Regions from separate parts of the Parabacteroides sp. ASF519 genome, predicted to be linked through region 1. Evidence: riboswitches for the same ligand, from Rfam matches in the RefSeq annotation. Region 1 holds a riboswitch; the other holds the start of a gene.
The links. Region 1 has a riboswitch for cobalamin ahead of C825_RS24270 (porin family protein). Riboswitches for the same ligand answer to the same signal wherever they lie in the genome.

Region 1 (4,201 bases):
CGGGATAGTTCATCAGGTTATCGGCATTCAGGATTCCAACAACACTGACATTTCCGAAATCCAATCCTTTCGATAACATCTGCGTTCCGATAAGGATTTGCGTCTTTCCTTTCTCAAAGTCGGAAATGATGCGTTCGTAAGCCGTACGGGTACGTGCCGTATCGAAATCCAACCGCTCGACCTTCGCCGAAGGGAACAGGGAAGCTATTTCCTCCTCCACCTTCTCTGTCCCAAAACCCATCATCTTCAACTCCGTACTCTGGCATTCCGGACAATGAGGCGGTAACTGGATGGTATATCCGCAATAATGGCAAACCAATTGGTTATGATATTTATGATAGGTCAAGCTGACATCACAGTTCACACAATGAGGCACCCAGCCACAACTCTTACATTCGATCAGCGGGGCAAACCCACGCCTGTTCTGGAACAAGATAGCCTGTTCACCGCGTGCCAGGGACGCATTTACTTTCTCGACCAATAACGGGGAGAAAAGTGTATCCTTCATGATCTTTTTCCGCTTCAGTTCCTTTATATCGGCAGTTATAATCTCCGGCATCAGGCAGTCACCGTAACGGGTAACCAACTCTACCAGTCCATACTTACCAGTCGTTGCATTGAAATAAGAATCGATCGAAGGGGTAGCAGATCCCAGCAGCGTCTTTGCCCCATGCATTCCCGCCAGCACGATTGCAGCATTGCGGGCATGGTAACGAGGGGCCGGATCTTGCTGCTTATACGTATTTTCATGTTCCTCATCCACAATGATCAGTCCCAGGTCCTTGAATGGCAGGAAGAGAGAAGAACGTACACCCAGCACTACCATCGGTTCGTTCCCATGCAGGAGTTTGTTCCATACTTCCACACGCTCGTTATCCGAGAATTTCGAATGATATACCAAGAGCTTATTACCGAACAGTTTAGCCAGCCGTTCGGTGATCTGCGTCGTAATAGCTATTTCAGGAAGCATATATAGAACCTGCCGTCCCAGCTTCAGAACCTCGTCTATCAGCCGTACATAAATTTCCGTCTTACCGCTGGAAGTAACTCCGTGAAGCAGGCAAACATCTTTAGAAGTAAAGGTATCATGTATCTCGCTATACGCTTTCTCCTGTGCCGGACTAAGCGAACTGAGAGGTTGCAAACGGCATACCGGAACCTGCAAACGCCCCACTTCTTTTTCATAGCTTTCAAGGACTCCCCGTTTCAGCAACCCGTCCAATATCGTTGATGAACAACCGCTGCGTTCCAGTAATTCTTTTTTGGATACTTCCACGGTTAATGCCGGATTTAATGCGTGGCTCAGATCAAGGAAGCAAACCAGCAAAAGTTCCTGCTTCTTGGCCCGCTTAAAATCAGCAAAGGCTTCCTGCAAGCGTTCTTCGGTTGCATATTCCTGAGACAGACGGATAAATGTCTGCATCTTCGGAACAAACCCGCGTTTCATCTCTTCGCTGACCTCCACTGCCCCACGGGCCATCAGGGAAGCAACTACGGGAACGACATTGCGCAGGCCTGTTTTCTTTTCCAACTCCGAAACTGTTAACTTGAGCACTCCTTTAAAAGCATCCAGCACAGTCTGCTCATTAGGACGCAAAGGACCGTCTGCCTCAAAATCGGCATTATAAGTGACAGCCGTCTCGCTTTCCAGTTTCAGCCCGGAAGGTAAAGCCACTTTATAGACATCCCCCAGTTTACACATATAATAGGAGGCGATCCATTTCCAAAAGCGAAGTTGCGGCCTCCTTAGTACTGGGCTGGCATCCAGCAGGGCATAAATCTCCTTCGTCTCAAAGTCCGTATTCGGCCTGCGTTCATGTACTTCCATCACAATGGCAGTATAGTAACGTTTCTTGCCGAAATGAACAATGACCCGGCAACCGGGAGTTACGGCTGCCTCCAGATCCGTCGGAATACTATATGTATAGCTATTCTCCAACGGCAGGGGTAGTATGACATCTGCATATTTCATTTCCGAGGTCAAAAGTAACAAAAAAGGCCGGACTGTTAAAGCCCGGCCCCTCATATCTTCTGTCTGTTATCAGAACAAGATAGCGGCTGTCACCGACCATCCGCGGTTCTTGGCATTCAGATCATATTTTTCCGCACTGTAATTATCAGTCAGTCCCAGGCCATAGTTTATACCGACCTGCAAATGGCTGATCAGTTCCACACCTGCACCAAAATTAAGACCGGCACTAAAGTTTTTCGCTTTCACCTGTCCTACTACACTTCCGGGAATCTCCCAGAATTTATCGCCACCTACACGGAAACCGATATACGGACCGGCAGCCAGATATCCTTTAATGATAGGTAGTCCGAATTTCCATTTCAAATTCACCGGGACATCGATATAATCTGTTTTCACATTCGTGGAAGTTCCTGTCTCCGATTTCACATCCATCCCTTTCTGTGAATAGAGGATAGCCGCATCCAACCCTACTCCAATCAGAGGAATCGTTGTCTCGATCATCGGACCGATCTGGAAACCAGTCACATTATCCGCTTTCAGAATATCTGAATTCAAATGAACGGACGATATATTCAAACCACCTTTTACCCCAAACTTCAATTGGGATTTAGCGGGAACAGCAATAAATGCCATCAAAATAATCAAAACTAAACCTGTAACCTTTTTCATATTGCCTGTTGTTTTATAAATACTATCTGCAAATAAACATACTTTTCCAATAATAAACAAGTATTCCGTCTTAACTGTTCAGTCTTTGAAAAAGAAAAGCATGGACCACCGACGGAGCTCATCCCGTCAACCGAACCATGCTTCTTTTCCTAATTATTATGGCAAAATAATTAAAAACAGATCCTAAAAGGACAGCAAACTGGGAATGGAACAAGAATAGAAAGACATCAGATGTCTTGTTTTTCTCATCCGGCCTTTCCTCGAAGCCGTCGAAATAATATGCCTTGCAGGTCTTCTGACTTACTTCCGGATCAAGCGCCTTCCCATTCCCCTTACAGAACAGTGGCAAAAGTATGCCTGATACGTTATGAAGCTCACAGCAGCGGGACTGTCCGGGATTCACACCCGGTTCCCTTTTAATCCTTACCCGCGGATACAGGCTCGGAACAATGCATAGCGCAAATATAGAGATATTTTTACATCTTACGGTAGCAGATCCTATAAATTTTATTTATTATGTTTACGATATTCATCTATTGCGTCTTTTACCGGAGCTTTAATCAATTTTTGTTCACGAACAGCACGGGATTGATTGAAATAATCGTCCAATAACTGAATATCAAATTCATCTATCATCCGGTCTGCTGAAATCGAATCATGTTCACTGGTGATCATCACTGCCCCTATACGTCCGGGATCAGAGATAGAAACAAGATCACCGTACTTTCTTTTCAAAGCGGTCAATTTCTCCCAGTTATTATCGAGATGTACCAATTTACGGTCAAGGTTGACTGTAGCCACAGCATAATTATAATAGTTCGTACTTGAGGCGACCACCTCTCCCAATGGGTTACGTATCTCCGACGGAGCATTCAGAAAACCATAGGCACAAACAAAATAAGCCTGACAGGAATAAGCCCATTTGCTTTGTTCCAAACCTCCGTGATACATTGATGGAAACAAAATTATGTCCGGTTTTTGCTGAGCATACCGTTCCCTCAACTCATCAAAATTAAGATCGAAACAAACAGCACAAGCAACAGTCCCGAAATCACATAGCAGGAGTTCTGCTTCATCAGAAGGCATGATCTCATTCATTTCCTGGATAGTAGGAAAATTCTTATTATATATACCGGCTACTTTTCCACGTCGGTCAAGCAGTATACATGAATTCCACCAGCTTCCGTTTTCTTCCCTTTTGGTTCCAAAAGCAATATAACAGTGATTATCTTTTGCTACCGAAGCCAGGTAATCCTTTACCTGATCTTTCCTTACTTTATAATATTCAAACTGCTCTGCCGTAGTTAATCCGGAAGGACGATCGCATGCTTCCGTTAATAATATCAGATCCGGCTTATGTAATAACACTTTTGACAACTGCCTTTGCCAGTAATCGATCATCTGATCGACCATTTGCTGATAACTCATCTGATTATTTACGGAAACCGCAACCCCTCCACCTCCGATAGTGACTATTTTCACCGGATTCTTTGCCCGGGCTGCCAACACGACTGTAAAAACAGTTATAAAAATCAGGTAAACAGAATGTTTCATCTTCTT
Region 2 (4,201 bases), 1.6 Mb from region 1:
CTTTGTCGCAGCCAGCACAGGTATATTGACACCCGCACGTTTGATACTTTTAATGCTGACGCCGTGCATCACCTTTTCACTGCGGAGACCGGCTACAGTTATTCCCGAAAACTTCTTACAGGAGATCAGTACAGGCAATGTCTCTGCCGGGAAGTCCAGCAATTCAAGGTCGTTCACTTCGTCTCCGATCCAATCTTCTTCTCCGATCACAAATTCACGGCGACCACTCAACACGACTTCGTTCCCTTTCTGAAGCATCAGGTCCGGTTTCACGTCATATACCACATTATTGATTCGTACGCGTTCTACAAACAGACGACGGCCCTGCCCTTCCAGATAATCTTCCAGCTCCTGTACGGTCTTGCCTGCCCCGAACCAGTCATTACTGATCTTATAAGCGCGGAAAGTGATGGGACGTGCTGCCGGCATAAAACCGGGTTGCTCGCTCTCATCGTCGGTACCCATCTTTGCTTCCAGCTCTTTACAAGCCTTCTTTACCGAAGGCAGTCCGCCTAGCAAACGGGGAGCCACATCGCTCATCAGCCAGGCAGAACCGGCCGTACCGAAAATATAACAGACAGCATAAGCTACAGGCATCACATTAATCATGGATGTTTTGTCTGCCGCACTCAACCCGCTCTGGTTGATCGTATCTTCCGCTACTCCCAGCACCGCAGAGATCGTCTGCGAACCAGCCAGCAATCCAGCCGCTTCTCCGGCATTGTATCCCATCAGCTTGGCAAGCAAAAAGGGAACAAACAGAGAGAACAAACACATCAGTACGGCAAAAAACATCTGCGGAAGTCCCTCCTTTTTTAGCCCGCGAAAGAACTGCGGACCAACACTATATCCCACGGCAAAAAGGAACAGAAGAAAGAATACGGATTTAATGGGTGCCCCGATATCGATATGCAATTGTCCGATTAATACACCGACCAGCAATACGCTGGTAACTGTTCCCAAAGAAAATTTACCTATCTTAAATTTACCTATCCAGAAACCGAAAGCCAGTGTCAGAAAGATAGCCAGTTCCGGATAGTGTTTGAGCAAATCAGCAAACCACTCCATATATACAATTATTTGACGTTAATAGTAAGACATATTCCATGTCCGATTTTATTGTGGTAAATGGAACACAATCCATGAGAAAGTTGTTGCGGGAGATTCAATTAAGAGATTATAAAAGCTCCCTTATTTTAAATAAATTTCTATCTTTGTCCCGCTTTGGTGATACGCCAGCCTCCGGTTGCCGTATAAAAGGGAATCCGGTGAGAATCCGGAATAGTGCCTGCTACTGTGAAGCCCGCTATAAAAGGAAAACATGCTTACACCACTGTCCGTGACAAGGATGGGAAGGTCGTTTTCCGGGCAAGTCAGGAAACCTGCCAGACAGACAAATCCGTTCTCCCGGGGCCAGGAGGGCTATTATGAACATAAAACAAATCTCTTTCAATGAAAAAGAAATGTCTGCTGACAGCCTTTCTTGTAGGTTGTTCAATGAGTATGTCTTTTGCACACACGGTATGTTGCAGAAGACAGTGACTGATTATATGCTGAAAGCAAAAGGCTATGAAAACTTCCATGTCGGAACGATCGAAGGTTATCCCACTTTCGATACGATGCTTGCCAAGCTCAAAGCCAGCGGTGTAAAGAAAGTCATGCTCATGCCTTTCATGTTCGTTGCCGGCGACCATGCCAACAATGATATAGCAGGCGACTGGAAAAAGGAGCTGGAAGACAACGGTTACGAAGTATCCGTCCTGATGGAAGGTCTGGGACAGAATCCCGACATACAGGACATCTTCATCGAACATGCCCGTTTTGCGGCCAAACACAAAATAGTCGATATCATGGATAAAAAGAAGCAATACGCTGCTGAAAAAGACTGACGGACCAAACGCCCATTATCCGTCACAGAGTCACAAATGAAAACCGGCCTCTTTCCTCATACGGGGAAAGGCCGGTTTTTTATATCAATACATTCTTGAAATTCTAATTTACACAACCAGAACTTTTACATTATTAAAGGAGCAATAACAATAGACATTTTATCTATTATCAACTAATTATTTACCATCTTTACTTGCATTTTTATTTATATCAAAATATATACATAAAATGATATTTTGTATACATAACAAACTGGAACATTGTATTTTTTTTGCATATACATTCACATGGAGTGTAAAACAACAACTAAATCCAAACAAAAACATGAAAAGTACGATTAATAACGCGCCTTCTGAAATACCTAACAGTCAGTCATTACATGCAGGCTTTGATCTTCTCATAAAGCCCGAAGGAATAGATTTAACTGAATCTTACCTATATAATAATATGATTTTCTTCATACTGGACGGATCAGTAAAAATATATTCTCCACATACTCAAACGAAGTCCATTGGCGAACCGCATATGCTCTTTCTTAAAGGGCATGAAAAATACACCTATGAAATTACTCCATGTTCGCAAATTCTTGCGTTCACCTTCGATAGTCTGACTATCGATGAGTTATTTCGTTTCCGGGCTCAATATGACCTATTACCCGAATCCTCGTTTGAATGGATAGAACTAAAGATAATCGAACCTCTCTACAGCTTTTTAAAACTTCTCATTCAGTATCTGGAGAATAATTATTTGAATTACAACTTATATCTTGCCAAAAGAGAGGAACTGTTCTATCTTCTCAAAACAGTCTACCCCAGTAAAGATTTAGGTCATTTTTTCTATCTGCTGGCCAATCACCCGTCTGAGTTCGAAAAACAGGTAGCGGAAAATTATATGAAAGTAAAGAATGTCAAAGAACTGGCCAATCTGATGGGATATGGGATAAACTCCTTCCGGGTCAAATTCAAAGAAAACTTCGGTATTCCTGCCTACCAGTGGTTACTGAATGAAAAGGCGAAACGGATTTTAAAATGCCTGACAACAGAAGGTGAAGATTTCAAAAGTATAATCGACGATTTCGATTTCAGTTCACATTCTCATTTCTATAAGTTCTGTAAAACACAATTCGGACTTACCCCCGAAGAATTAAAGAAGAAACTAAACAGCTGAAAGAATATCAGATTATATATTTTATATGTGATTTTATATATATTCCCCTTCTGCAGCATAGGCTACCTTTGTATTGTTAAAATACAGATTCTTATTAAATTATGATGACCAAATTGTATGTGTTATTATCCCTTGGTAAGGGTGGGGATAATACTTTTGTTGAGGGGAGAATGTCAACTCCCTTAGTCTGTTATATTCTGTCAGGTGTTATTTTACTTGTTGTGTTACTACGAGTATTTTCCTGGCTGCAATACCTGCAACTCAAACGCAAAGCCCGGAAACGTATTTTTAAGAACAAAACCGTCAAAAGTCTACCGGTACGAAATAAATAGATTATCTTTGTGTCTGCATGATTACAACCGAATGTATCAGAATCAATAACTCAAAGCTATAAATGAGCACAGGTAAAATAATCGTAGCCGGTATCGGACCCGGCAGTGAATCAGACATTACTCCCGCAGTGTTATCTGCCATCCGGCAATCAGACGTTATCGTGGGATACAAATATTACTTCCGGTTCATTGAAAAGATAATCCGTCCCGGAGCCATATGTATCGACTCAGGGATGAAACGGGAGAAGGCACGTGCCGAAGAAGCATATAATTATGCGACCGAAGGCAAAGTAGTAACTGTTATCAGCTCCGGCGATGCCGGCATCTATGGGATGGCCCCGCTTATCTACGAGATGAAACGCGAAAAAGGAAGTGACATCAGCATCGAAGCTTTACCCGGAATCAGTGCCTTCCAGAAGGCAGCCTCCCTGTTGGGTGCCCCGGTAGGACACGACTTCTGCGTGATCTCCCTCTCCGACCTGATGACACCGTGGGAACTGATAGAAAAACGCATCAAAGCCGCCGCTTCGGCAGACTTTATCACCGCCATCTATAATCCCAAAAGTGAAGGCCGCTACTGGCAGCTCTACCGCCTGATCGAAATTTTCCTACAGGAACGCGATCCGCAGACACCGGTCGGCTTTGTCCGCCAGGCAGGACGCGAAGAACAGGAAGTGACGATCACCACACTGGCAGACTTCGACCCGGAACAGGTGGATATGTTCACTGTCATCCTTATCGGCAACTCACAGACCTATCAGTTCGAAAATAAAATGATTACCCCGCGCGGTTATTACGGCGAGATCAAAATG

Region 2: another riboswitch for cobalamin. It lies ahead of C825_RS17600 (sirohydrochlorin cobaltochelatase); the one in region 1 lies ahead of C825_RS24270 (porin family protein).

What each region holds. Positions count from the first base shown of each region.
Region 1 covers NZ_AQFV02000006.1:6,038,163-6,042,363, forward strand. Annotated here, with positions in the region: gene priA (replication restart helicase PriA) at 1-1,972, opposite strand, end outside; gene C825_RS24270 (porin family protein) at 2,042-2,641, opposite strand; cobalamin riboswitch at 2,910-3,108, opposite strand; gene C825_RS24275 (carbon-nitrogen hydrolase family protein) at 3,149-4,195, opposite strand.
Region 2 covers NZ_AQFV02000006.1:4,432,605-4,436,805, forward strand. Annotated here, with positions in the region: gene aspT (aspartate-alanine antiporter) at 1-1,068, opposite strand, end outside; cobalamin riboswitch at 1,209-1,404, shown strand; partial or broken gene C825_RS17600 (sirohydrochlorin cobaltochelatase) at 1,539-1,889, shown strand; gene C825_RS17605 (AraC family transcriptional regulator) at 2,215-3,057, shown strand; gene cobJ (precorrin-3B C(17)-methyltransferase) at 3,452-4,201, shown strand, end outside.